DNA from 3 places in the Eisenibacter elegans DSM 3317 genome. Region 3 is predicted to be linked to each of the others. Evidence: riboswitches for the same ligand, from Rfam matches in the RefSeq annotation. Region 3 holds a riboswitch; each other region holds the start of a gene.

Region 1 (8,066 bases), on a different contig from region 3:
CGCATAGGGCGTGCGGTTGCCGCTGATATTAGTGCCTTCTACCCCAGCGCTTAGGCTTTGGCCAATAAAGCGGTCTTTATTGAAAAAGGCATCTGTATAAGTAGCGTTTAGGTCGAGCACAAGGCGGTGGTTAAGGTTGGCGATTTTACCAAAGTCGATGTTAAAAGCTCCCTCAATGCCTCGGTGTGTAGTTTCGCCACCATTGATAAGGCCAGCACCGGCGCCTCCCGAAGATTCAGAAACGGGAATAATCTGATTTTCAAAATCCATATAAAAGCCCGTAAACTCTATATGAGCAAAATTGCTGATATTGCTGCGGAAGCCTAGCTCATAGTTCCAGCTTAGCTCAGCATCCAGCTCAAAAACCTCTCCGGTAGCAGAGATGGCATCTTTCACACGTGGAGGGGAGAACCCACGGTGTGCGCCTGCAAAAATACTGGTGTTTTCACCTAGGTTATAGTTGGCTCCAATACCTGGGATAAGGCTGGTAATATTGTTTTCGCTTCTGACTCCTACAAGGTTGTTGTTGTTGAGTAAGATATTGCGCTCATAGTTGTAAAACTCAGCTCGTAGTCCGGGCGTTACAGAAAAGCGCTCACTGAAGTGTAGGGCGTTTTGAGCATAGAGGCTATAAGCAATGCCCGTACGGATTTCGTCGTCGCGTAGGCGGCCTGTGCGGGCGCTGGCGCTGGCACCATCAATGCGCTGCTCCAAGGCACGCTCATACATTGCCCTAGCACCTATGTGTAGACGGTTTTCGATATTACCGAAGTAGTAAGTACCCGCCAGTTGTGTTTCGATACCAGCTACCTCAAAACTACGGTTACGGTGGGCGTTCTGGTCGCGCATGTAGATAGCCCCATTAGGGGTATTTATATCACCCCAAACAACCCCCGTAGGATTGGGCACTGGAGCATAGGCAAAGTCTTGACGTTGCCAGTTGCGGCTGGTGGTATTGGCAAAAGCAGTAGTTTTAAGCGAGAAGCGCTCGCTAAATTCCCACTGGTGGGTTACGCTTGCCGCATAACGGCGTACATTGAGGCGGTCGTCGGGGGCAAGGCGGGCAAAGTCAAACTCATCACTAGCATCATACATTGTTTGGGTAATGCCGATATAAGTGGCATTAGATACTTCATTATAAAGTGACAACTTGACACCTACCGAAGACTTATCGCCGGTACGGAACTTGAACTTAGTGTTGAAATCACTGATTTCAAAGCCTACCAAGCCGACATCATCAGCGCGTTTGTAGAGATAATTGACTTGATAACCTACATTGCCGATGGTATTGCCATAGCCTACCAAGCCGCTGAAATAGCCCCCTTGGCCGGCGCGTAGTTTTACGTTCAGCTCTTGGTTTTGGGGAGGATCTGCGGTAATGTAATTGATTACCCCACCGACAGTTTGCGGGCCATACATAATCTGTCCGCTGCCTTTGAGTACTTCTACACCTATCATCCGATCCATCACAGGGGTGTAGTACATCTCTGGCTCACCATAAGGATTAAGCGCCACAGGAATGCCGTCTTCGAGCATCAAGACGTTGCGGCTGCGGTCGGGGTCAAGTCCGCGTATACCCACATTCACGCGCATCCCAAGTCCCTCTTCATCTACTACGTGTAGGCCGGGGGCGCGGCGAAACACCTCATTGCCACTGATAGGCGCTAGAAGGTTTAACTCGCGAGCACTGATAAAGCTGACAGCACCCGGAATTTCTTTGAAAAGCCCTTCCTTGCCGCCTAAGACAACAATCTGAGGCATATCGTACCTCTTCAGAGAGTCGAGCGGGTCTGGGGTTTGTGTCGTGGCAATTACTTTGCTCGTCGAGGTGGTATAGCTCTTGGCTTCTTGTGCCACTAATGGGTCGAGACTCCCAAGGATTAGCGCAAGTGTTAGAAAAGAGAAGTATTGAAAGCGCATAATGAGTTGTGTTTAATTTGTTTTAGACTCAATTCAAATAGAGTTTGCGAGGGCAAAACTAAAAATTATTTAGACTGATTACAAATAAATTAAAAAAAAACTCCTGAATGCTGCGGTAAATTCCTCAGAATGTGCTTGGTAGAAGTTGCTTACCGACTTCCAAAAGCCACAACGCTTGTATTTCCTTTGTGTGTGTCTCTATCTTTATACTATACAAAGCCTGCTGCCTATACCAATGACACTATATTTTGAGGCCATCACCTCAACATACAGCCATCTTTGATACAAATACCCTGAAATATGCCTATATTTGCCCTCGGCTTTGGGTGCTTTAGATGGCTCAAAAGGGAATCCGGTGAAATTCCGGGACAGCCCCCGCTGCTGTAACTCGGCTGTTAGGTCTCGGCCTAAACACAGAAGTGATACTGATGATTTATACAATCCACTGACTACTAGCTAGTTGGGAAGGGTGTCAGTATTCCGAGAAGTCAGAAGACCTGCCCTTGCCTATGGTTTCACACTTACTTTCGGGGTGAAAAGTACAGATGACAAACAAACAAAAAACGCGCACAGCCCAAATTACTTGGGGCTGGCTTGGGGCATTATTGGCTGCCCTCTTTATTTTTCAGGCTTGTAATACCGCCGATACTCGCCAAGAGGCCAAGAATCAGGGAGCTGTTGCCGTAACAGATACGCTACATTTGCAGGTACAGTATGCCCAAAACTTTAGTATCCACTACATCTCCGGCTACCCTGTATTGCACATTGGGCAAAGCGCTCAAGACAGCACGGCGCAAATCCAACTAGCCCTCGTTCCTCATCAGGCCGAAGTACCTGCTGCCCTACAAGGCAGCAACTACCAAATTATCCGCACTCCTGTCAGCAGGGCAGTGGCAGCGTCCCATACCCACTTGGCTATGTTTGAGGTACTAGAAGGCTTAGACGCAGTGGTAGGATTGACAGAGGCCGACTATCTCCCACACGAAGGACTACAAGCAGCCCTAAAACAAGGGAAAGTAGCGGAGGTAGGCAAGGGGGGAAGCCTGAACCACGAACTGGTATTGGCACAACAGCCTCAGGTGTTGATAGCCTCTGTCGTTCAGGTCCAAAGTCTCAAGGGAATGAATGCCCTAGAGCAAGCCGGTATTACGATAGTGCCTAATGGCGACTGGTTAGAAGCCTCGCCCTTGGGTCGTGCGGAATGGCTCAAGGTTTTTGGCTTACTCTTGGGCAAGCCTACTAAGGCACAAGCTTGTTTTGAGGCAATTACCCAACGCTACGACTCCTTGCAGCGCCTCGTCAAGGCCCTGCCCCCAAGCAAACCCCGCCCCTTGGTCTTGACTGACCTGCCCTACAAAGGGACTTGGTATGTACCTGCTGGCCAAAGTTATGTGGCTACCTTGCTCAAAGATGCCGGTGCAGACTACCCCTGGGCCGATACACAAGGCACGGGCAGCCTCGCGCTCGACTTTGAAGCGGTGTATGCCAAGGCCCAACAAGCAGACCTTTGGCTTAATACCAGCTCGGCTAGGCAACTCGCTGATATTCAGACACAAGACCCGCGATTGGCCAATTTTAAGCCCTTTGTCCAAAAACAAGTGTACAACAATAACCGGCATACAACTACCAAAGGTGGTAGCACGTATTTTATGCAGGGAATAGTGGAGCCACACCTTATCTTGGCAGACCTCATCAGTATCATCCACCCAGAGCTACTGCCCAAGCATCAGCAGGTGTATTACCATCAACTTCCCTGATTTTGTACGCAATCTATTACCTAATAGCACTTGTTATGCTTGTACACGAAAGCTTTTTTGAGATTGGAGTTCTTTGAAGATTCCAAGAGGATAGATCTCTATTGGTTGGCCGCTACCACGCGGATAACTGAGCGACAATACCAAGAGGAGTGCCTAAAATATGTAGGATTGTTTACCACACCATACTTTGGCAATCAGCCAGATGCAATCAATTGGCTAGACAGTCAAGCCTGAGTATATTAACGCTACCGCCCAAGAACAAATGAGCAAACTACCCACTTACGAAGCCTCCACAAATACCATAGCCCCTCCCAAGCTGCGCCAAGCTTGGTTTTGGGGCTTGGGAGTATTGATGGTACTGGCCTTTGTATTGGATGTGGCATTAGGTTCGGTTTGGATTCCGCCGGAGGCGATTATACGTAGCCTATTGGGGGACACACAAGTACCCCCAATATGGGTCAACATCATCTACCATTTGCGGTTGCCCCGCGCCTTGACAACAGCCCTAGCCGGCGCAGCGCTGGCTGTCAGTGGGTTACAAATGCAGACCTTGTTTCAAAACCCTCTGGCAGGACCGTCGGTATTGGGTATCAGTGCCGGAGCCGGACTAGGGGTGGCCATCGTGGTCTTTGGTTCGGGCTTGAGCCTTTCTACTGCCAGCGCAGCACAAGGGGGATTTTCGGTCATTGTGGCGGCGATGTTGGGGGCAATGGCTGTACTGCTGTTGATGTTGTTTTTGGCACGGAGGGTATCCGATATTGTGGTACTTTTGATTGTGGGGGTGATGGTAGGGCAGCTCAGCGGTGCGTTGGTCAGCATTGGGCAATACTTCAGCCATCCCGAACAGATACAAAGTTATCTGGTCTGGACTTTTGGCAATACGGGCGCAGTATCGGGGGTGCAGCTCTATTGGCTTGCCGCCTGCGTATTGCTAGGCTTAGGAGGTACTTGGCTCTCGGCCAAACACCTCAATGCCTTACTCTTGGGCGAAACTTATGCACAGAGCCTAGGGCTGCCTTTGATGCGGCTACGGTTGGTAGTGATTCTTATGACTGGTTTGATGACCGGCAGCGTAACCGCCTTTTGCGGGCCTATTGCCTTTATCGGCATTGCAGTCCCACATCTGGTGCGCACCCTCTTGCGCAGCACCAATCACCAGTGGCTGGTGCCCGCAACGGCCTTGGGCGGTGCTGGGCTGCTCTTGCTCTGCGATGTTGTCAGTAAATTGCCGGGAAGTCAAATCAGCCTGCCTCTAAACGCCATTACCGCCCTTATTGGTGCGCCAGTGGTGATATATGTGTTGCTGAACGTGAGGCGATTGAGGCATTGAGATGATAAAATCAGGTGTAGTGCTTGCCACTTGCATAACGGTGGTGTATCGCAAAAAGATGCATCCCATAAAGATAAAACACAATATTTAGCCTAGCTTTTTGAGTATGAATACATCAGACATTTCCGCAGGGCCTGTGCCCAATGCTGCCATCGATACCCAGTGCCTGAGCATAGGCTACGGGCAGCGGGTCTTGGAGCGCGGCTTGTCTTTGTCTTTGCTAGCAGGGGAACTGACTTGCCTGATAGGAATCAATGGGGTCGGGAAATCAACCTTGTTGCGCTCGCTCGCCGGCCTACAGGCGCCGCTAGGCGGGCAAGTTTATTGGGGAGGCGTACCGCTAGACCAACTGAGCACCACACAACGTGCCAAGCATATGGCCTGGGTATCGACGGCTAGGCTGGGCGGCAATGGGATGTCGGTTTATGAGTTGGTGGCCATGGGGCGCTACCCCTATACCAACTGGTGGGGCCGCCATACAACCCAAGACCACCAACAGGTCAGCCAAGCGATGGTCTTGACGGAGACCACACACTTGATTGACCGACCTATACAGACTTTGAGCGATGGCGAACACCAAAAGGTGATGATAGCCAGGGCATTGGCCCAAGACACGCCTGTCTTGATGCTTGATGAGCCTACCGCCCACCTCGACTTGGCCAACAGGGTGATGCTGTTACAGCTATTGCGCCGCCTAGCCCACGAACAGCAGAAAGCCATCTTGTTGACTACCCACGACCTCTCGCTGGCGCTTCAGGCTGCGGATAAACTCTGGCTGATGCAGCCAGAACAAAAACTGATAACGGGCATCCCTGAAGATTTGGTACTGCAAGGGGTGTTTGAACGTATTTTTGCACGCCAAGGTATTGACTTTGACCCTCAAACGGGTTTGTTCAAGATGCCGACCACACAACGCCGCAAAATCGGCCTCCTAGGAGAAGAGGGCATCTCTCTACACTGGACGCGCCAAGCCCTCGAACGGCGAGGGTTCGAGGTGAGCGTCCAACAACAAGAGGCTGTCTGTGTGCAGTTGCATACCCTTGGCCAGCAACCCCAATGGGTTACCAAAACCCACAACAACCAACAAACCCATTATAGCCTTGCGGAGGTAATCGCAGAGGTGGAGGCGCTTTAGCGCTTAATTAATGTGTGGCTGCTGCCCATTAGTTGGCTTTTTGGGAAGGCGGCGTACCTCGTAGAGGTCTTTGCGCCGATCTTGGAGGTTGCGGACGCTACCCCGCAAGTGCAGGTTTTTGAGGAGCTTGAGGTCTACATCTGCTACGATGGTCATCTCGTTGTTGGGAGTGCCTTCGGCAATGATGGCATTCTGAGGGAACGAAAAGTCAGAAGGGGAGAAGATGGCCGACTGCGCATACTGGATGTCCATATTGATGACCTTGGGCAGGTTGCCTACGCTGCCCGCAATGGCTACATAACATTCGTTTTCGATGGCGCGTGCTTTGGAACATATCTGCACACGCTGATAACCACTTTGCATATCTGTAGAAAAAGGAACAAAAAGGATTTCCATCCCCTCATCGGCTAGCAGACGGCTCAGCTCAGGGAACTCTGAGTCATAACAAATCAAAATCCCAATCTTGCCCGCATCCGTCTGAAATACTTGGAGTTGGTTGCCTCCTTGCATTCCCCATTCAGCCACTTCGCTCGGCGTAGGGTGGATTTTGTATTGGGCTTCGCAAGTCCCATCGCGGCGACAGAGATATGACACATTGTAGAGGCTGCCCTCTTCGTATACAGGCATACTGCCGGCAATGATATTGATGTTGTAGCTCAGGGCCAAGTCTACCATTCTCAGGCGAATTTCTTCGGTATGTTGAGCCAGATGGCGGATAGCCTGAGCGCTACCCATTTCGTTGAAGGCGGCCATCAGGGGGGCATTGAAATACTCAGGGAAGAGCACAAAGTCGGCCTTGTAGCCCGAAACTGCATCCACAAAAAACTCCACATTGTCCATAAAAGAGTCAAGTGAAGGCGTATGGCGCATCTGCCACTGTACAACCCCTATGCGCACATTGGTACGGCGGGTGTTGAACGGTGTTTTCTTTTTGGTATAATAGATATTGTGCCACTCAATGAGCGTAGCATACGCATCAGACTCTTGGTCGTAGGGCAGGTAATCTTTCAACACCTTCTTGACGTGGAAACCATTGCTGAGCTGAAAAGTCAACACAGGATCATAGATTTCCTTCATCTTTACTCCTTCAATATATTCCTTGGGAGAGAGTTTGTCTTTGTAAAGGTGGTAGTTGGGCATTCGGCCACCGGCCACAATCGATTTGAGTGCCAGCTTTTCGCATAGTTCCTTGCGCGCATTGTAAAGCCTGCGACCAAGGCGCATCCCTTGGTAATCTTGATGTACGCCTATTTCGATGCCATACAGAATATTGCCATTGGCATTGTGTGTATTGAGGCGGTAATTTCCCGTGATTTCGGCGTAGGTGTGGGTATCTTCTAAATCGTCAGAATCAATCATCAGTGAGAGCGCAAAAGCCACTACGCGGCCTTTGTCAGCAATACAAAGCTGCCCTTCAGGGAAGCTCTTCAGGAGGGTTTCTAGCTGCTCTTTGCGCCATACGCCACCTACCTGATAGATGTTGCGCATCAGCGATACAACGTCTTCATAATCAGTTGATTTCAAGTTGCGAAGAACTAGCTTATGTTCTTCTTCAGAAAGGGTGTTTTGGTCTTGTGTGTGAGACATAACGACAGTAATTTTTTGCTCAATTTAGTCAAAAAAATGCGATTTCCCAAATCATTCAGGTAAATACCTGACAAGCCATACAGCGAATACAAAGCATAATTACAAGAAATAACGTATAGGCTCGCTCAAGCTCATAGCCTAATTTTGTAATCACAAAGTAAGACAAAAAGACACCGTTTCTCTACTACTTGAAAAGATCCGTAATGACAAAGAAAAATACTGCCAAGACGGGGCAACTGCTCCAAGAATTGGCCGAAGTGAATGCAAATATCAAAAAGCAAAAAGCATTGAGGGATGAGCTTATTCGTGAAGTAAGAGCGAAGATTCCCAAACAAAA
Region 2 (8,066 bases), on a different contig from region 3:
AGCGGGCAGCGGTTTTGGTTTCGGCCAAAACTACCCCCAAGCCCTGTGTGCCTTCGAGCAGTTTGATGACAAGAGGCGTACCCCCAACTTGGTCGATGATAGACTGGATGTCGCGGGGATGCTTGGCAAAGGCCGTCCGGGGGATGTCTACGTCGGCCTTAGCCAAAATTTGTAGGCAGCGCAGCTTGTCGCGGGCACGAACCAAGGCCAACGAACCAAGGGTAGTGAAGACCTTCTGCATCTCAAACTGCCGGATGATGGCGCTGCCATAAAAAGTAACCGACGCACCGATGCGCGGGATGATGGCATCGACCTGACCCACGTCTTGTAGGGTAGAGTGTACACTAGTCAGCCCTTTTTCCATCACCACATAGCAGTTGGCGTGGTTGATGATGAGCGCGTCGTGCCCGCGTTGTTGGGCAGCCTCTAGCAGCCTTCGGGTAGAGTAAAGTTCGGGGTTACGCGAAAGTACGGCTATTTTCATAACATCTCCTCGTCGGTATAATAAATAAAGTGTTGCAATTTTGAATTATAAAGGTGTTTGGGTAGATAGGTTTTGCTGTTTTTGCTTAAACGACAAATCAACTAGGCTCACATCTACCAAAAACTGGTTTTTGAGCAGTCGTTTGCCCAACAAGACTGGGAACTTCATCTGCACACGGTCGGCTAGGGTGAACTGTGTTGAGAAGACTTCTCCAAAAAGCTGCACCTGCGTAGTAATTACATATCGATACTCCGTATGGCCAAATGAGCTGCGGATGCGCCGCTCCTCAAACTTCGCCGTGCGGTATTCCACCCCATCATACTCAGGATGAGAGGGGTCGAGTAATTTGAATGAAATCAGTTCTTGTCCTTCTTTTTCAATCAATTTGACATGATGACAGTGAATGGCCGAGGTCTCTGCGCCAGTATCAATCTTACAGGGCAAATCAAACAACGCAAAGTCTACAAAATCAATCCGGTCTCTTGTGCCAATAATCCGCTTAGGAGCCGTATTTTTCTTTTTGGTCATAGGTTTGGGCGGCAGTGGGTATACAGCCGTTTGGTAGTTAGGAGCGAAGATAAAGGCTTTTGAGAATTATCTCCAGCTTAGGCCATTATTTCTTGTTGATTTTTGCCAAAGCGAGACATAGGTACAAAAAAATCCATCTCTATCAGGGTTCGATACCCAATTCTAGGCAAAGCGCAAAATATTCTACCCAAAAACAAGGCGCAGCCCTGTCCAAGCGGGCATAAATTCGTACCTTTGCTATGTCAAATTGTAATATTCTAACTTAGGACGAGCACCATGACCAACGAAGCCCGCAAAAAAGAGTTTCTCCAAGAAACTATCCAACACATTGACATGAAGGCACACAACGTCGTGCCGATGGTAGACGCGATGGCCGATATGGCCTTCCAAGCCCGCAACCTCGCTCGCGGTGCGCAAATCTTCAATATGATGCAAGAGGATACGCAATCGACCGTGTTTTTGACCTTGGCCGGTTCGCTTATCTCTGCCGGCTTGAAGCACGTTATCCTTGACCTTGTGAAAAACAACATGGTAGACGCAATCGTCTCTACCGGTGCTAATATAGTAGACCAAGACTTTTTTGAGGCCCTTGGCTTCAAACACTACAAAGGCACTCCTTTTGTAGACGACCAAGAGCTGCGTGAGTTGATGATTGACCGTATCTATGATACCTATATCGACGAAGAAAACCTCCGCATCTGTGATGACATTATGGGGCAGCTCTGCGACAGCCTCGAAAAACGCCCTTACTCTTCGCGTGAGTTTATCATCGAAATGGGCAAGTACCTCGACGAAAACGAGCAGTATGCCGCTTACCGTGAAGATTCTATCGTGTGGCACTGCTACAAAAAAGGTGTTCCTATTTTTGTACCTGCGTTTTCTGACTGCTCTGCCGGCTTTGGCTTGGTACAACACCAATACAACAACCCCGACAAGCACCTTTCTATCGACTCTGCCAAGGATTTCCTCGAACTGACCCGCATCAAGCTTGTCAGCCAAGAATCAGGCATCTTTATGATTGGTGGCGGTGTGCCCAAAAACTTTATCCAAGATACCGTAGTAGCGGGTGAAGTACTCGGCTTTGATACACCAATGCACAAATATGCCGTGCAAATCACTGTGGCCGACGAACGCGACGGCGCACTCTCCGGCTCTACCCTCAAGGAGGCCTGCTCTTGGGGTAAGGTAGATACTGTATACGAGCAGATGGTATGGGCCGAAGCCACACTGGCTATGCCCCTCATCAGCGGATATGCCTACCACAAAGGCGCTTGGAAAAATCGCCAAGAACGTCGTTTCAACGATGTGCTGGCCACCAAAGCCGCAACACAAGAAGCCTAGAAAAACCCTTAGTTAGTCAATAAATAAGAGTCATCCCCACAATTTTGGGGGTGGCTTTTTTTGTTTCGAGGGTTTGGTAAGTATCCAAAATGACGATATTTACGTTATGGTGTCATATCTATCAAACGATTGCCTCGATGATGCTACGAAACACCTCCCTCTGCGCCCTGCTGTTGGGGCTGATACAGTTTGCCCATGCACAAGTCAGCAGCCCTGACTGGCTACAAGGCCAGTGGCAAACCAAAAGCAGCTTGATGCTGATGGGAATGGCTTTTGAAGAACAAATAGCCCTGAACATAAGCATCACCGAACTGGTATTACACAAAACCCAAAGACAAGGGTTTATCTTGTCTGAGGCAGAGCGTCAAGAGCTAATCCCCCAATTAGAGGTGCTCAAAGCCCAGGGCAAGCTCACAGACCTGCGTACGCAAGAGCTTTATGAGGGTATTTTGGGTGCCGCGTTGACCTTCTCGTGTAAGTTGCCCCTAACCGCACATCATCCTTGGGATAAGCACAGTGGCTATTTTGTATGTGGAACGCCAACCGATTTTGATGCGTCGAGCACCCACCTCAACCCACCAATAGATACGCAAGACCTCGTGCAAATCCGGTGGGTGCAATACCAACGCTTGCCCGGCGGTCAAGTACGTTTTGTCTTGCAAGGCGACGACAACAGAGACCCTAAGCCCGAAGAAATGCGCCGGGAAGATGCTTTTAGGTTTGTCCGACCCCAAACTGCCGCCACACACGCCGCCCTGCCCAAGGCTGGTATCACGCCAGAAAATATAGCTGACTGGATTGCCCAAGTAGATGCCTTTTTACAAAGCCCCGAAATAGCACACCGCCGTAAAACAGAGCCAGAACCTGACCGTACGATGGGAGTGCTGGCCGGCTCAAGGCAGGAGATGGAGTTTATCTATGATTTTTTTGTGAGCCAAGGCCACAACCCTGTTGACGGCATCAAGACCTTATTCATCAACATAAACCGGCGACAACATCCCAATATAGCTGCTGATTTGTTGCAGCTTCTGCAAACAATGGACTGATTTTCATACAACAATGCCCCTCCAATATAACCCCATACCCCCCTATGAAACCACTGTATACAATTACCCTGCTGTTAGCGCTTATTTCCACTGTGCTCAAGGCCAGCCCCCTACCCCCCGATACTGTACCCACTCCCAAAGGCTACCTCAAACTCGTGGAGGCGCTAGGCGACCTCAATGGTGACAGCTCGGTAGAGCTGGTTGTCATCTACCAAACTAACGAAGAGACCGACCTCGGAATGGTGCGAGAGATTCGCATTTTCCAAAAAACTAAAGGCAACTGGAGCCTATGGCACCAAAGCCGGGGGGCAGTGCTGCCCAGTCAGGCCGGAGGGATGATGGGAGATCCTTTCCAAACCCTAAGCATCAAAAACGGCCAAATAGTATTAGAGCACTTTGGCGGCAGCCGCGAGAAATGGCAATACATCCATACGTATCAATACCAAGACAAACAGTGGTACTTGGCCAAGGCCGAAGTGGAATTTGGAGACCCCTGCGGCCAAACTACCCGCTTTGAATACCAACTCAAGGATGGGGCATTTAGGCTTGAACAATTTTCGGAAAACTGCGACGAGGTTGCAGAAACCGTTGAGCAGAGACAATCGCTCAGCTTTGGCATCCCCCCACAAAAAAAGTACCCAATGGATGACTTCAATCCCGGAGAAAACCCGCTGGAGCTAGGCCCCAATAACATCGTGTATTTTTAAAAACCATTGTTAACGGTATCGCCCCACAGGGCTTTGTCAGCAACTTAGTTGCGGGATAAGCAAGATTTTAGCGATTTAAAATGCTGATAAAAAGCCACTTATACCCATAACATCCAGATATTACGCAAAAAAACACGACTGTTCGGCATTTATTAAAGGGCTTATGCTATTTTTGCGAACATAAGTTCTTTGTTTCGTAATTTCATCAACGCAAAAGCGGTTCTATGGAAGCATAGATTAAAAGGGAATCGTGTGAAAATCACGAGCTGACGCGCAACTGTAAGTAACGTATCGGTTTTTGTCCTCGCGTACCATTGCCCCTGTGGGGCGAGAAGGTCGGCAAAAATGTTACAAGCCAGGAGACCTGCCCTTTTGTATTGACCCACGCCCTCGCGATTTGGGGCCTCAAGTCAGGAAGATGTATCTGCTCACACCTAATTTTTGAGGGGAATGCCTTGTCCTTTCGGCAGCATTCGACCGAGGTCTCTGCGTGTGTGTAGCATACTTATTTTTTTGACCCAACTCCCTCATTGTTTTTTACGGTGTATCGCCTGTGTGCGTGGCGAAGTTTCGCTTGAAGAGCTTTTGACTTCATTGTTTCACAAAAAGTTAAAAGTCCTATGCAAACGCATAACCTCGGCTATCCGCGAATTGGTAGCCACCGCGAACTCAAAAAAGCCAGCGAAAACTATTGGGCCGGCAATGCTAGCGCCCAAGAGCTGCAACAGACTGCATACGAGCTGCGCCTGCGCCATTGGAAAGCCCAATCGGAAGCCGGTATTGAGCTTGTTCCGGTCAATGACTTCTCGCTCTACGACCACGTACTCGACACCCTCCTAACCTTTGGCGCTATCCCCGAGCGCTACCAACCCCTTGTTGGCGGTGCGCAACCTCTTGACCTCTATTTTGCGATGGCCCGTGGCCATCAGCGCGACGGCCTAGACCTACGTGCGATGGAGATGACCAAGTGGTTTGACACCAACTACCACTACATCGTCCCTGAGTTTCACCGTGAGCAACAGTTCCAGCTATTCCGCCCCAAGGTACTCGACGAGCTCGCCGAAGCCTTACAAGCAGGCATCAAGGCCAAGCCCGTGCTGCTAGGGCCTATCTCGTTTTTGTTGTTGGGTAAGGCCAAAAACACTGACTTCAATACCCTCGACCTGCTCCCGCGCCTGTTGCCCGTCTATGCTCAATTGTTACAGCGCATTGCCGACCAAGGCGTAACTTGGGTACAGCTCGATGAGCCTATCCTCGCCACCGACATATCGCCGGAGGCGCAAATCGCCTTGGTACAAGCCTACAACTACCTCCGCAAAAGTGTCCCCGGTCTGAAGTTTTTGTTGGCCAACTATTTCGACTGCTTTGGCGAAGCGCTCGACACCGTGTTGAGCCTGCCCGTAGAGGCCTTACACCTCGATTTGGTACGCTGCCCTTCACAGCTCGACGACCTGCTCGAACACCCCGCCCTAGGCGACCAACGCATCCTGTCGCTTGGTGTGGTAGACGGTCGCAACGTTTGGCGCAATGATTTTGCCCATAGCCTCACCTTCTTGCGCAAGGCTGTGGCCAAAGTCGGAGAAGCACGCGTATGGGTGGCTCCCTCTTGCTCGCTGCTGCATAGCCCCATCGACTTGTCGCTAGAGACCAAGCTCGACCAAGAACTACAACAATGGCTTGCCTTTGCACAGCAAAAGCTCGAAGAGGTCAGCACCTTGGCCGAACTGGCCAGCACTGCCGAGCCAAGTCGCCGAGCCCTCGCCCGCCTAGAGCTTAACCAGCAGGCACACGAAGCCCGCCGCCGCTCTACCCGCATCCATAATCCGGAGGTGAAAAAGCGTCTCGAAGCCCTCAAGGCCGACCACTTCCGCCGACAGTCGGCTTTCGACCAACGCCAATCAGCCCAACACAAAGCGCTCAAGCTACCGCTCTTCCCTACTACGACCATCGGCTCTTTCCCACAAACCCCAGAAATACGTGCCTTGCGTGCCAACTTCAAAAAAGGCGCAATCAGTGCTGCCGAATATGAAGCGGCAATGGAAGAAGCCATCCGCGAATCTATCACTTGGCAAGAAGAGGTCGGGATGGACGTGCTCGTACACGGCGAATTTGAGCGCAACGATATGGTCGAATACTTTGGCGAACTACTCGAAGGCTTTGCCTTTACCCAATATGGTTGGGTACAGAGCTATGGCAGCCGCTGTGTGAAGCCGCCCATCATTTATGGTGATGTATGGCGCAGCCGCGACCTGTCCGTCCGATGGAGTAGCTTTGCCCAAGCCCAAACCCAACTGCCCGTAAAAGGGATGCTCACAGGGCCGGTAACCATCTTGCAGTGGTCTTTTGTGCGTGATGACCAGCCCCGCCACCAAACAGCCTTCCAAATCGCTTGTGCCATCAATGATGAGGTAAAAGCCCTCGAAGTCGCCGGTATCGGTGTGATTCAGATTGATGAGCCAGCCTTCCGCGAAGGATTGCCACTGCGCCAAAAAGACCGCCCCGCCTACTTGGACTGGGCCGTGAAAGCTTTCCGACTGTCTAACAGCGGAGTGTCCGACCAAACCCAAATCCATACCCATATGTGCTACTCTGAGTTCAATGATATCATTGAGGCCATCGCTGCGATGGATGCCGACGTGATTACCATCGAAACCTCCCGCTCAGATATGGAGCTCTTGGATGCCTTTGTGGACTTCAAGTACCCCAACGAAATAGGCCCCGGCGTGTATGACATCCACTCCCCTCGCATTCCCAGCACCGACGAGATGGAGGCGCTCTTGCTCAAAGCGCTTAAGTTTGTCCCCGCCCGCAACCTGTGGGTCAACCCCGACTGTGGCCTCAAAACCCGTCGTTGGCCCGAAACCAAGGAAGCCCTCATACGGATGATTGCCGTAGCCAAGGCGCTGCGCGAAAAGACAGCCGCTTCCGTGGCATCATAAGCTCCCGGAATATGCCAAGATTTGCCTGATTATCAAGGATTTTTAAGGCACTTTTCTTGTTTTATTCTGGGGCTTACCCTTCGGGTCGCGCTAGGCGGCTGTACTCCTCGCACTTCGTGCTGTGGGGTACTGCTCGCCTATCGCTAAGCCGCGTGCGCCCGCTTGTGTCAGAGGCTTCACCCTGTCAGCACGAGGCCTGATTTTGGTGTCAAACAGCGTTTGAGCAAACCATTTTAGCCACCATAGGAGATGAAGGAATAAGTTTGCAAACCTATCGCTAAGGAGGTTTTCGAGAACTTTAGCACCAAAATCACGGAAGAGCCAATATATGACGCAAAGAGCCTTCCAAGCAAAACAGGACTTGCCCAAACCGTTTTAGCCACCCTAGCCCTAAGGGTAACCCTGTACTGAGCGCTCCAACCCAAACTTTTTTTCACCAAACAAGCAGGCCTATGCCCAGTCACGAACACAAACCTTGCGCCCGCTGTGGCAGCACTTTTGAGTGTAAGGTAGGTAGCGTTACGCTCTGCCACTGCTTCGACCAGCCCCTGAGCTACGAAGCACAGCAGTATATCGCCTCCCAATATTCGGACTGCCTCTGCGCCACCTGCTTACAATTACTCCACAAACAATACCAACAAATGAGCACTGCCATTGCCTCCCGAATAGCCGCTTCAGAAAGCCGCGTATTCAAAGTAGTATTCCCTAACACCACCAACCATTACGACACCCTCTTCGGAGGTACGGCGATGGAAATGATGGATGAGGTAGCCTTTATTACCGCCACACGATTCAGCCGCAAGCGGGTTGTTACGGTTTCTTCTAGCAAGATTGACTTCAAAAAATCTATCCCCGCAGATACCATCATCGAGCTGATAGGCCGTGTGGTGCGTGTGGGGCGCACCAGTCTGGAGGTGGAAGTCTCTATCTTCAAAGAGGAAATGTATCAAGAAGGCCGAGAGCACGCCATCCAAGGCACGTTCACCTTTGTAGCCCTCGACGAAAACAAGCAGCCCACTCT
Region 3 (8,066 bases):
ATCTACCGCAAAAAAGGGCACAACCCTGTCCGTGAGATGCAACAGTGGCTGCGCAAACACCAAATCCCGTATCACGAAATATGTACCACCGGCAAGCCGCGTGCACAGATATATGTAGATGACCGTGCCCTCGCTTTCAAAGGCAATTGGGATGATACGGTTGCGCAAGTACAGCAGTTTGTCGTCTGGAGAGCCAAATAACCATACATATACCCCCAAATTCAAGTCCGTATGTTCAAAGTACGTCATTTTGCCCTTGTTGGGGCTGTCATCCAATTAATCTTTGCCTTGGGATACCTTGCGGTCGTGTTGCTAGTTCGCGATTTTAAAGTATCAATCGCTGTTGTTTTCAGCATTATCAGCTCCTTGGTCGTTTTCGGATATTTCATCTCCGAAGACATTAAGCTAACCCGCCGCAAAGAGTTGGAGAAATTTTTTGAAGAGTAATATTTAACAGGCCGAAAATCATAACAAGATTCACTTGATTTAAGGGCTTATAGAATATGATTTCCTTGACGCTCAAGAATTACACCCGACCAAAATTGGTTTGGGAAATGTGTGTGCTGAGAATCAAGAAAATCAAATCCTGTAAATTCTCAAACCTTGTGAATCTTGGTATAATTTTCAGTGCATATAATTGCCCACACCAACTTGGCTTGGGTATCGACAATGTTACTTGAGCTTTGGTTGGGGGCTTTTTTGGGCAAATACATCAGGCCGCGAGCCTATGTTAGGTTGATGTTTACCTTGTAGTACGTTTGCTGATGGCGTTGTTGCTGATATTGCGTTGACGACTACATCGGAAGCGGTTGGTGGGTTCGAGCTGTTTTTGACGATGTTTGGTGTTGCGACCCTGTACGCGGGCACGCCAACGCCTCCACGAAGCCGGAGCCAACTCACGGCGCATCAATACAATCACCTCTGCTTCGGAAAGGCCAAATTGCGCTTTGATGGCCTCAAAGGGTGTACGATCTTCCCAAGCCATTTCTATAATGCGGTCTTGGGCTTCGTTACTTAGAGAAGGGCTTTGTTTTTTGCTCATAAGCCATATCTGGTTTTTTTCAACAAAAGGGTTTGCCTACTTTTGCCAAACCAAGGACACAAGAGATTTGTTGTCTGTGTTGTTGCAGTTTGTTTACCCTTTCTGAGAGAAATATGATCCAAGCTTGGATAAGCGCATTGCGTTTGCGTACGTTGCCTTTGGCCTTGGCCGGCATTATTATGGGCAGCTTTGTAGCTGCTCACCACCAAGGCTTCCGTTGGGAGGTGTTGACCTTGGCAGCCCTGACGGCTATTTTTTTGCAAATTGTCTCTAACCTTGCCAACGATTATGGCGACAGCATCCACGGCGCAGACAGCCAAGCGCGGCAAGGCCCCTCAAGAGCCGTGCAGACTGGTGCTATTACAGCGGCGGCTATGTGGCGGGCAGTGATGTTGTTTGCACTTCTGGCTTTGTTGAGTGGGCTGTTGTTGCTCTGGGTTGCGCTCCAAACTTGGCAAGATTTTTTGGCCTTCTTGGGTTTAGGGCTGCTGGCTATTTTGGCTGCCATTACCTACACTGCCGGGCGCAGACCTTATGGATATGTAGGGCTGGGCGATTTGTCAGTACTGATTTTTTTCGGCCTAGTGGCTGTAGGCGGTACTTACTACCTCCATACCCATCAATGGCATTGGGGAGTACTGTTGCCGGCACTGAGTAGCGGACTCTTTGCCACCGCAGTGCTGAATGTCAACAATATCCGCGACATCGCTTCAGACACCCTGGCCGGCAAACGCTCGCTACCAGTACGTATGGGACGGCTATGGGCAGTGCGGTATCATGCAGCGCTCTTGTTGTTGGGTTTTGGTGGAGGTGTAGCCTATGTTTTTGCCCAAGGTCTTAGTCCTTGGGCTTGGTTGTTTGTGCTGAGTGCTCCCTTGTTTTGGAAACAATGGCAAGGTGTAGCCACTCATACCGAAGCCGCCGCCATCGACCCCTATCTCAAGCAAACAGCCTTGACAACCTTGTTGTTTGTAGTGCTTTTAGGTCTGGGTGGATTGTTGTAGCGGCTTGAGCTATTGGCAGCTAATTTTTTTATAAAGGTTTGGTGAATTTGGGACTAAGTTTTACCTTTGTAATGCTTGGTAATACATCTGCTATTCTGTGGATGTGCTTTAATAGGGAATTCCGGTGTAAATCCGGAGCAGTGCCCGCTACTGTAAGCCGATTTTTGTAATGCTTATTACAAACCTCTAGCCACTGTCTGTTGTGATACAGATGGGAAGGCCGTAATAAGTCGGTAAGCCAGGAGACCTGCCCAGCCGTAGTCAGGCAGTAGTGCTTTCGGGAACAAAAGCCGCTGTTAAGGTTTTATCATTGAAGACATATTTTGCTCATGGCAATCTCCCAAAGGCTTCTGGCCGGATGGGCTGCTGTGGTTGTATTTTGCGCTTGGGCTGCTCCTGCTATGGGGCAGTCTGATACGACTGTTATCTCCTTACCTGAGATTTCGGTCAAAGCCCCTATTTGGGAAAAGTACACCGCAGGCAGCAAACGCCTTACGCTTGACAGCGCTGAAACAGCACTGTATCAGGCTACTACGCTCCAAGAATTACTTCACCAGCGGACAGCACTCTACTTGCGTGAGTATGGTTCGGGGATGTTATCTAGTTTGAGCTTTCGCGGTACGAGCGCCAGCCATACCGCTGTTCTTTGGAACGGCATCAACATCAACTCCTTTACACTAGGTTCTTCTGATTTTAGTTACCTCCCTGTAGCGGCCAGCGACCGCATTAGCCTCCAGTATGGCTCTGCCTCATCCCTTTATGGTAGTGATGCTATCGGCGGTAGCGTACACCTACACACGGATTTGCCTGTAGGCCAACAGTTATCGTTGGGTGCACAGCAAACCTTAGGGAGCTTTGGGCAATACTCCGCCCAAGCATATACCCGATATGGAGGCAAGCGTTGGGCGGGCTACAGTCAAGTGTATTATCATCAGGCTCAGAACGATTTCCCTTTTGAGAATACAGCCAAGCAAGGCCGCCCGCGTGAGCGTCAAACCAATGCAGCGTATGAATATTATGGGATGCGCCAGACTCTGAGCTATCGCCCACGCGAAGGACGCACACTATCGATGCGTAGCTGGTACCATCACAATTACCGACAGATACAACCTGACATGTCGGTACAGAATACAGGGGAGGTTTTGCAAGATCAAAGCTTACGCCTGATGCTCGAATGGGATGAAGACCAAGCTTGGGGGCGGTTGTTGGTGCGCGCTGCTTGGGTTGCTGATGAGCAGGTGTATAACCGCAACTCTACCATAGCAGTGAACCGTGGGATAGGCTCTGCTGAGTATGAGCGGCCTTTGGGGCAAGATTGGATTCTCAAACTAGGTGGTACTTGGAATCACATCACAGCCTTGGTACGCAACTATGGCGATGTGGTTACGGAGCAACGACAAGATGCTTTCGCCTCACTGCGCTGGCAAACCACCCCCCGAATAGCGATGAGTCTGAATGTCCGCCAGGCTTGGGTAACGGGCTTTGAAGCACCAATAGCCCCCTCGTTAGGGCTTGAGGCACGTCTTTGGGAATATAATGCCCACTACCTTGGGTTGAAGCTCTTAGGCTCTCGCAACTATCGTGTGCCTACACTGAACGACCGCTATTGGATACCCGGAGGCAATCCTGAGCTACGCTCTGAGCTAGGTTGGAGTGCAGAGGGTGGCCTAGTCTATGCTTTCCAGCCATCAGAGGGGTGGCGCTTAGAAGCCGATGTACAGCTCTACAAAATGTGGGTGCAAGACTGGATTGCTTGGGTTCCTCTGGCAGCTTTTTGGGCTCCTGTAAACATCCAAGAGGTTCATAGCCAAGGCCTAGAAGCAGGGTTGAACTTACAACGACAACACAGTGCTGGCTGGCATTGGCAACTGGGGTTGCAGTATGCTCTTACTCAGGCCATCAACCAGCGTGCGCAGGGTGCTTTTGACCGCTCTGCGGGCAAACAACTGCCCTATACTCCCGAACACCGGGCAGTCTTTTTGAGCCAATTACAATACAAATCTTTCTTTGCTCAGGCTAACTATGGGTATACCGGATTCCGATTTACAACCTCAGATAACAGCCAGTTTTTGAACGATTTTTGGCTGCTCAACCTCGCCCTTGGTACACGCCTACCCCAAGGCGCATCTGCTTGGCAACTAAGTTTAAGGCTCAATAACTTGCTCAGCACTAGCTACCAAAATATGGCCTTTCGGGCTATGCCCGGGCGCAACTTCCAGCTCAGCTTACGCTACGACTGGCAGCGTCGCTAAATGTACCCAAAGTTAGTTTGGGAAGTATATGGTACTTACAGTCCCCTATGAAGTCTCAAACAAGCTGTGTCTTGATATAAATTTTATTCTTTGTTCTTACCCTAAATAACCGTGTCTATATGAAGTACCGTTCTATCTTTATGCGCAATGCCTTATTGGCTTTGAGCTTTGTGGCGGCTATCACAGCCTGTAACCGCCCCGAGGAAAACACCCCCAATGTTACCGGCAATGTCTATGTGGCTAGTGAAGGCGCTTTTGGCAACAATAATGCCTCTGTAGTGCGATATAACCCCCAAGACAATACTGTCAGCGGCGATCTTTTTGAGGCGGCCAATGGCGCACGATTGGGTGGCTCACTCAATGCTATGACTATCGTCGGAAATCGTGCTTTCTTGGCCGTACAGACTGCTGGTCAGGCGAATGACAAAATCGAAATCGTGAACCTTCCCGACTTCCGTGTGGTGGGGACTGTCCCTGGAGAAGGTAATAACAAAATGGTTATCCCCCGTCAAAGTGCGGTAGTAGGCACTAAGCTGTATGTAACCAACTGGGGGCCTTATGACAGTAATTTTAATAACCCCAATGCTTTTGTATTGGTCATTAACTTGACCAACAATGCCATTGTCAAGCGTATTGAAGTACCTAATGGAGCAGATGCTATCTTAGCTATTGGCAATGAGCTTTGGGTAGCTCAGAGCCAAGGAACTCAAATCAACATTATCAGCGCTGCCAGCGATGAAATAGTAGGCACGGTAGAAGTGCCCCGTGGTCCTAGAGCTTTGGTAGTAGACCGAAATGAGAAAGTGTGGGCACTGTGTAACCGTGGAGTAAGCCAATTGGTGCGCATCAATCCTACCAACCGTAGTGTAGAAGCTACCATCACGCTAGAAATCCCAACCGGCCAATCACTGGGCAGTGCTCTTGCGCTCAACCAAAGCAAAGACCGCTTCTATTACTTGACCTCTGAGGCTTGGCCATCAGCTGTAAGGGTTGTGCACAGTGTCTCTATTGATGGAGGAGCATCTAGGGTGTTTGTTAACCAACCAAGCATTTATAGTTTGTCTACTGATCCCAATGATGGTACAGTATATATCGGTATTGCCCCTAATTTTTCTTCTAATGGCACTGTTTTACGCTACAATGCCGAAGGCCAGTTACAAGGAGAATTTCAATCAGGTATTGCGCCTACAAGTTTTGGGTTTGTAAACCGATAAATACCCCAACACATCTTTTGTCCAATTATGTAATAGCGCAGCGGAGATAACTTTGCTGCGCTTTTGTGTTTGTGGGAAGGGGAATTACACCCAATCAAAATTGGTTTGGGAAACACACCACTGGACATTTTCTAATTTGGCTTTGATTCAACAAGCTACTTGACCACATAAGGACTTTCGACAAATTCACAAAGCTCCCCAAGCGCTCCTTTGTGGTTAGATATACTTCAATAATAAGGGGACGAAATGAACGTACACAACAACAATGAAAGTTATACCAAGATTCACAAGATTTTGGGATTTGCAGAATTTGATTTTGTTGATTATCAAGCATTTTCAGCGCAAATATTCCCCAAACTAATTGCATTTTAATATAAATATTAATGTAAAAATATTTTAATAAATATATAATTACATATAAAACATATAGGCATATTGTTCCAATATAAAAATATTTTGTATACTCAGCGTTAGCACATAATCATCCTATTTTAGTGGATAAAGTTGCGCAAAGGCTTTGGCTACGCGCTCACCATCCATTGCTGCGGACATAATACCTCCGGCATAACCTGCGCCCTCCCCACAAGGGAAGAGGCGTTTGACTTGGGGGTGTTCGCAAGTTTCGTTGTCGCGGGGGATGCGCACGGGTGAGGAGGTACGGCTCTCTACGCCTACAATCTGTGCTTCGTTAGAGACAAAGCCTTTCATTTTTTTGCCAAAGGCCTGAAAGCCCTCGCGTAGGGCTTTGGCTACAAAGCCGGGTAGTACTTCGTCCATAACCGTGCTGACTAAGCCGGGTTGGTATGAGGTAGGGAGCAGCGAGGAGGAGGGCTTGCCTTTTACGAAGTCGGCTAGGCGCTGAGCAGGGGCTTGTTGGGTATTTCCCCCCATAAGGCAGGCTTGCTGTTCAACAGCCTGCTGGAAGCGCAGTGCGCCAAGGGCGGCTTCGTCGGGGTGGGTATAAGACTGCCAATCTTGGGGTTGAATGGCGACAACGATGCCCGAGTTGGCATACTTGGAGTCGCGCCTAGAGGGCGACATCCCGTTGACAACAACCTCGCCCGGAGCAGTAGCCGCAGGGACGATAAATCCCCCCGGGCACATACAAAACGAAAATACCCCGCGCTCTATCCCACCTATTTGGGTTTGGGCTACGAGGCTGTAGGCCGCCGCTGGGAGGTAGTCGGGGCGCTCGCTGCGGTGGTACTGGATCTGGTCTATCAGCGCTTGGGCGTGCTCTACACGCACCCCAAGGGCAAAGGGTTTGGCTTCTATCAGGATTTGCTGTCGGTGGAGCAGTTCAAATACATCGCGGGCAGAGTGTCCGGTGGCCAAAATCACCCCTAGGCCCTCGATGCGGGTTCCGTCGGCGGTGATGACACCACGGATTTCGTCGCCTTGACGTATCAGACTCTCTACACGGGTATCAAAAAGTACCTCCCCACCGATTTCGAGCAGGGTTTCGCGCATAGCCTGAATGATTTTAGGCAGCTTGTTGGTGCCGATGTGTGGGTGGGCATCCACGAGGATGTCTTCGACCGCACCATGTGCTACGAAGATTTCGAGTACCCGTCGGATGTCGCCCCGTTTTTTGGAGCGGGTGTAGAGCTTGCCGTCGGAATAAGTACCTGCGCCGCCTTCACCAAAGCAGTAGTTGGATTCAGGGTTGACGTGTTGGTCTTTATTGATAGCGGCCAAATCACGACGACGGGCGCGTACATCCTTACCACGCTCTATCAGGATAGGGCGGTAACCTAGCTCGGCCAATTGTAGGGCAGCAAACAACCCCGCAGGCCCCGCTCCTACGACAATGACTGGAGGCGCTTGTGTTACATCAGGGTAGGCGCTGCGCTCATAACTCAGCAGTGGTGGGAGCGCTGTGGGGGGATATATACCCACCTGAAGCTGTATCCATATCTGACGGCTGCGCGCATCGATGGAGCGGCGTAGTATGCGGTAAGAAAAATCAGCAGGCAAACGCCTCCCTAGCTGACGAGCAATGGCTGCCTCAAGGGCTTGGGGCGCAAATGCCTCCTCGGGCACGAGGCGCAGTTCTATTGTATGAGCGGACATAATGTGCAAGGGTTTTAACCTCGAAACAACCCGGCCAGCCGGCATTCATAAACACAGCGCGGCCATTGATGAATTTTGAGAATGAATCAGCCACAAAATTACAACTTATTGCCGTAATTGCACGTAGCATAGCCCTAGTTGAGCTTACAAATGAGGCTAAAGCCTGCTAGTTGTCAGGTATGGCACGTATGTTTTTACCAAAAAAGCGCATATCTATACTCAGCTTTCAGAAATATCATTAATTTTGAACTCATACCAACACCAAAAAACCAACACAATATGTTAGCCAAGCGAATGCTGAAAACCGCGAGCACTTACACCCTTGGGCTGTTATTTTTGACTGCCTGTGGAGACGCTTCCTCTACTTCTAATAATGGGCAAAATACACAAGACAGTGCCGATGCTGATACGGTGGCCGCCAAGGTCGAAATTCCTAAACCACAAGACCGCCAGTTTGACGATATCGCCCGCTTTATCGCCG

What was found. A riboswitch is a leader RNA that binds a small molecule or an ion and turns the genes downstream of it on or off. The one in region 3 is predicted to bind cobalamin.
Region 1: another riboswitch for cobalamin. It lies ahead of G499_RS0107740 (ABC transporter substrate-binding protein); the one in region 3 lies ahead of G499_RS0102250 (TonB-dependent receptor plug domain-containing protein).
Region 2: another riboswitch for cobalamin. It lies ahead of metE (5-methyltetrahydropteroyltriglutamate--homocysteine S-methyltransferase); the one in region 3 lies ahead of G499_RS0102250 (TonB-dependent receptor plug domain-containing protein).

The regions. Positions count from the first base shown of each region.
Region 1 covers NZ_AUMD01000020.1:20,403-28,468, forward strand. Annotated here, with positions in the region: gene G499_RS19145 (TonB-dependent receptor family protein) at 1-1,920, opposite strand, end outside; cobalamin riboswitch at 2,228-2,439, shown strand; gene G499_RS0107740 (ABC transporter substrate-binding protein) at 2,466-3,677, shown strand; gene G499_RS0107745 (FecCD family ABC transporter permease) at 3,940-5,007, shown strand; gene G499_RS0107750 (ABC transporter ATP-binding protein) at 5,114-6,142, shown strand; gene G499_RS0107755 (bifunctional GNAT family N-acetyltransferase/carbon-nitrogen hydrolase family protein) at 6,146-7,729, opposite strand; gene G499_RS21730 (hypothetical protein) at 7,933-8,066, shown strand, end outside.
Region 2 covers NZ_AUMD01000021.1:211,366-219,431, reverse strand. Annotated here, with positions in the region: gene rimK (30S ribosomal protein S6--L-glutamate ligase) at 1-484, opposite strand, end outside; gene G499_RS0109780 (ATP-dependent zinc protease family protein) at 530-1,012, opposite strand; gene G499_RS0109775 (1,9-bis(guanidino)-5-aza-nonane synthase) at 1,289-2,353, shown strand; gene G499_RS0109770 (hypothetical protein) at 2,491-3,399, shown strand; gene G499_RS19470 (hypothetical protein) at 3,444-4,106, shown strand; cobalamin riboswitch at 4,306-4,492, shown strand; gene metE (5-methyltetrahydropteroyltriglutamate--homocysteine S-methyltransferase) at 4,727-7,045, shown strand; partial or broken gene G499_RS22320 (cysteine-rich CWC family protein) at 7,498-7,650, shown strand; gene G499_RS0109745 (acyl-CoA thioesterase) at 7,687-8,066, shown strand, end outside.
Region 3 covers NZ_AUMD01000011.1:364,894-372,959, forward strand. Annotated here, with positions in the region: gene pip (prolyl aminopeptidase) at 1-201, shown strand, start outside; gene G499_RS0102230 (hypothetical protein) at 232-447, shown strand; gene G499_RS0102240 (TIGR03643 family protein) at 743-1,042, opposite strand; gene G499_RS0102245 (1,4-dihydroxy-2-naphthoate polyprenyltransferase) at 1,156-2,046, shown strand; cobalamin riboswitch at 2,106-2,315, shown strand; gene G499_RS0102250 (TonB-dependent receptor plug domain-containing protein) at 2,376-4,298, shown strand; gene G499_RS0102255 (DUF5074 domain-containing protein) at 4,418-5,512, shown strand; gene G499_RS0102265 (NAD(P)/FAD-dependent oxidoreductase) at 5,999-7,585, opposite strand; gene G499_RS0102270 (hypothetical protein) at 7,880-8,066, shown strand, end outside.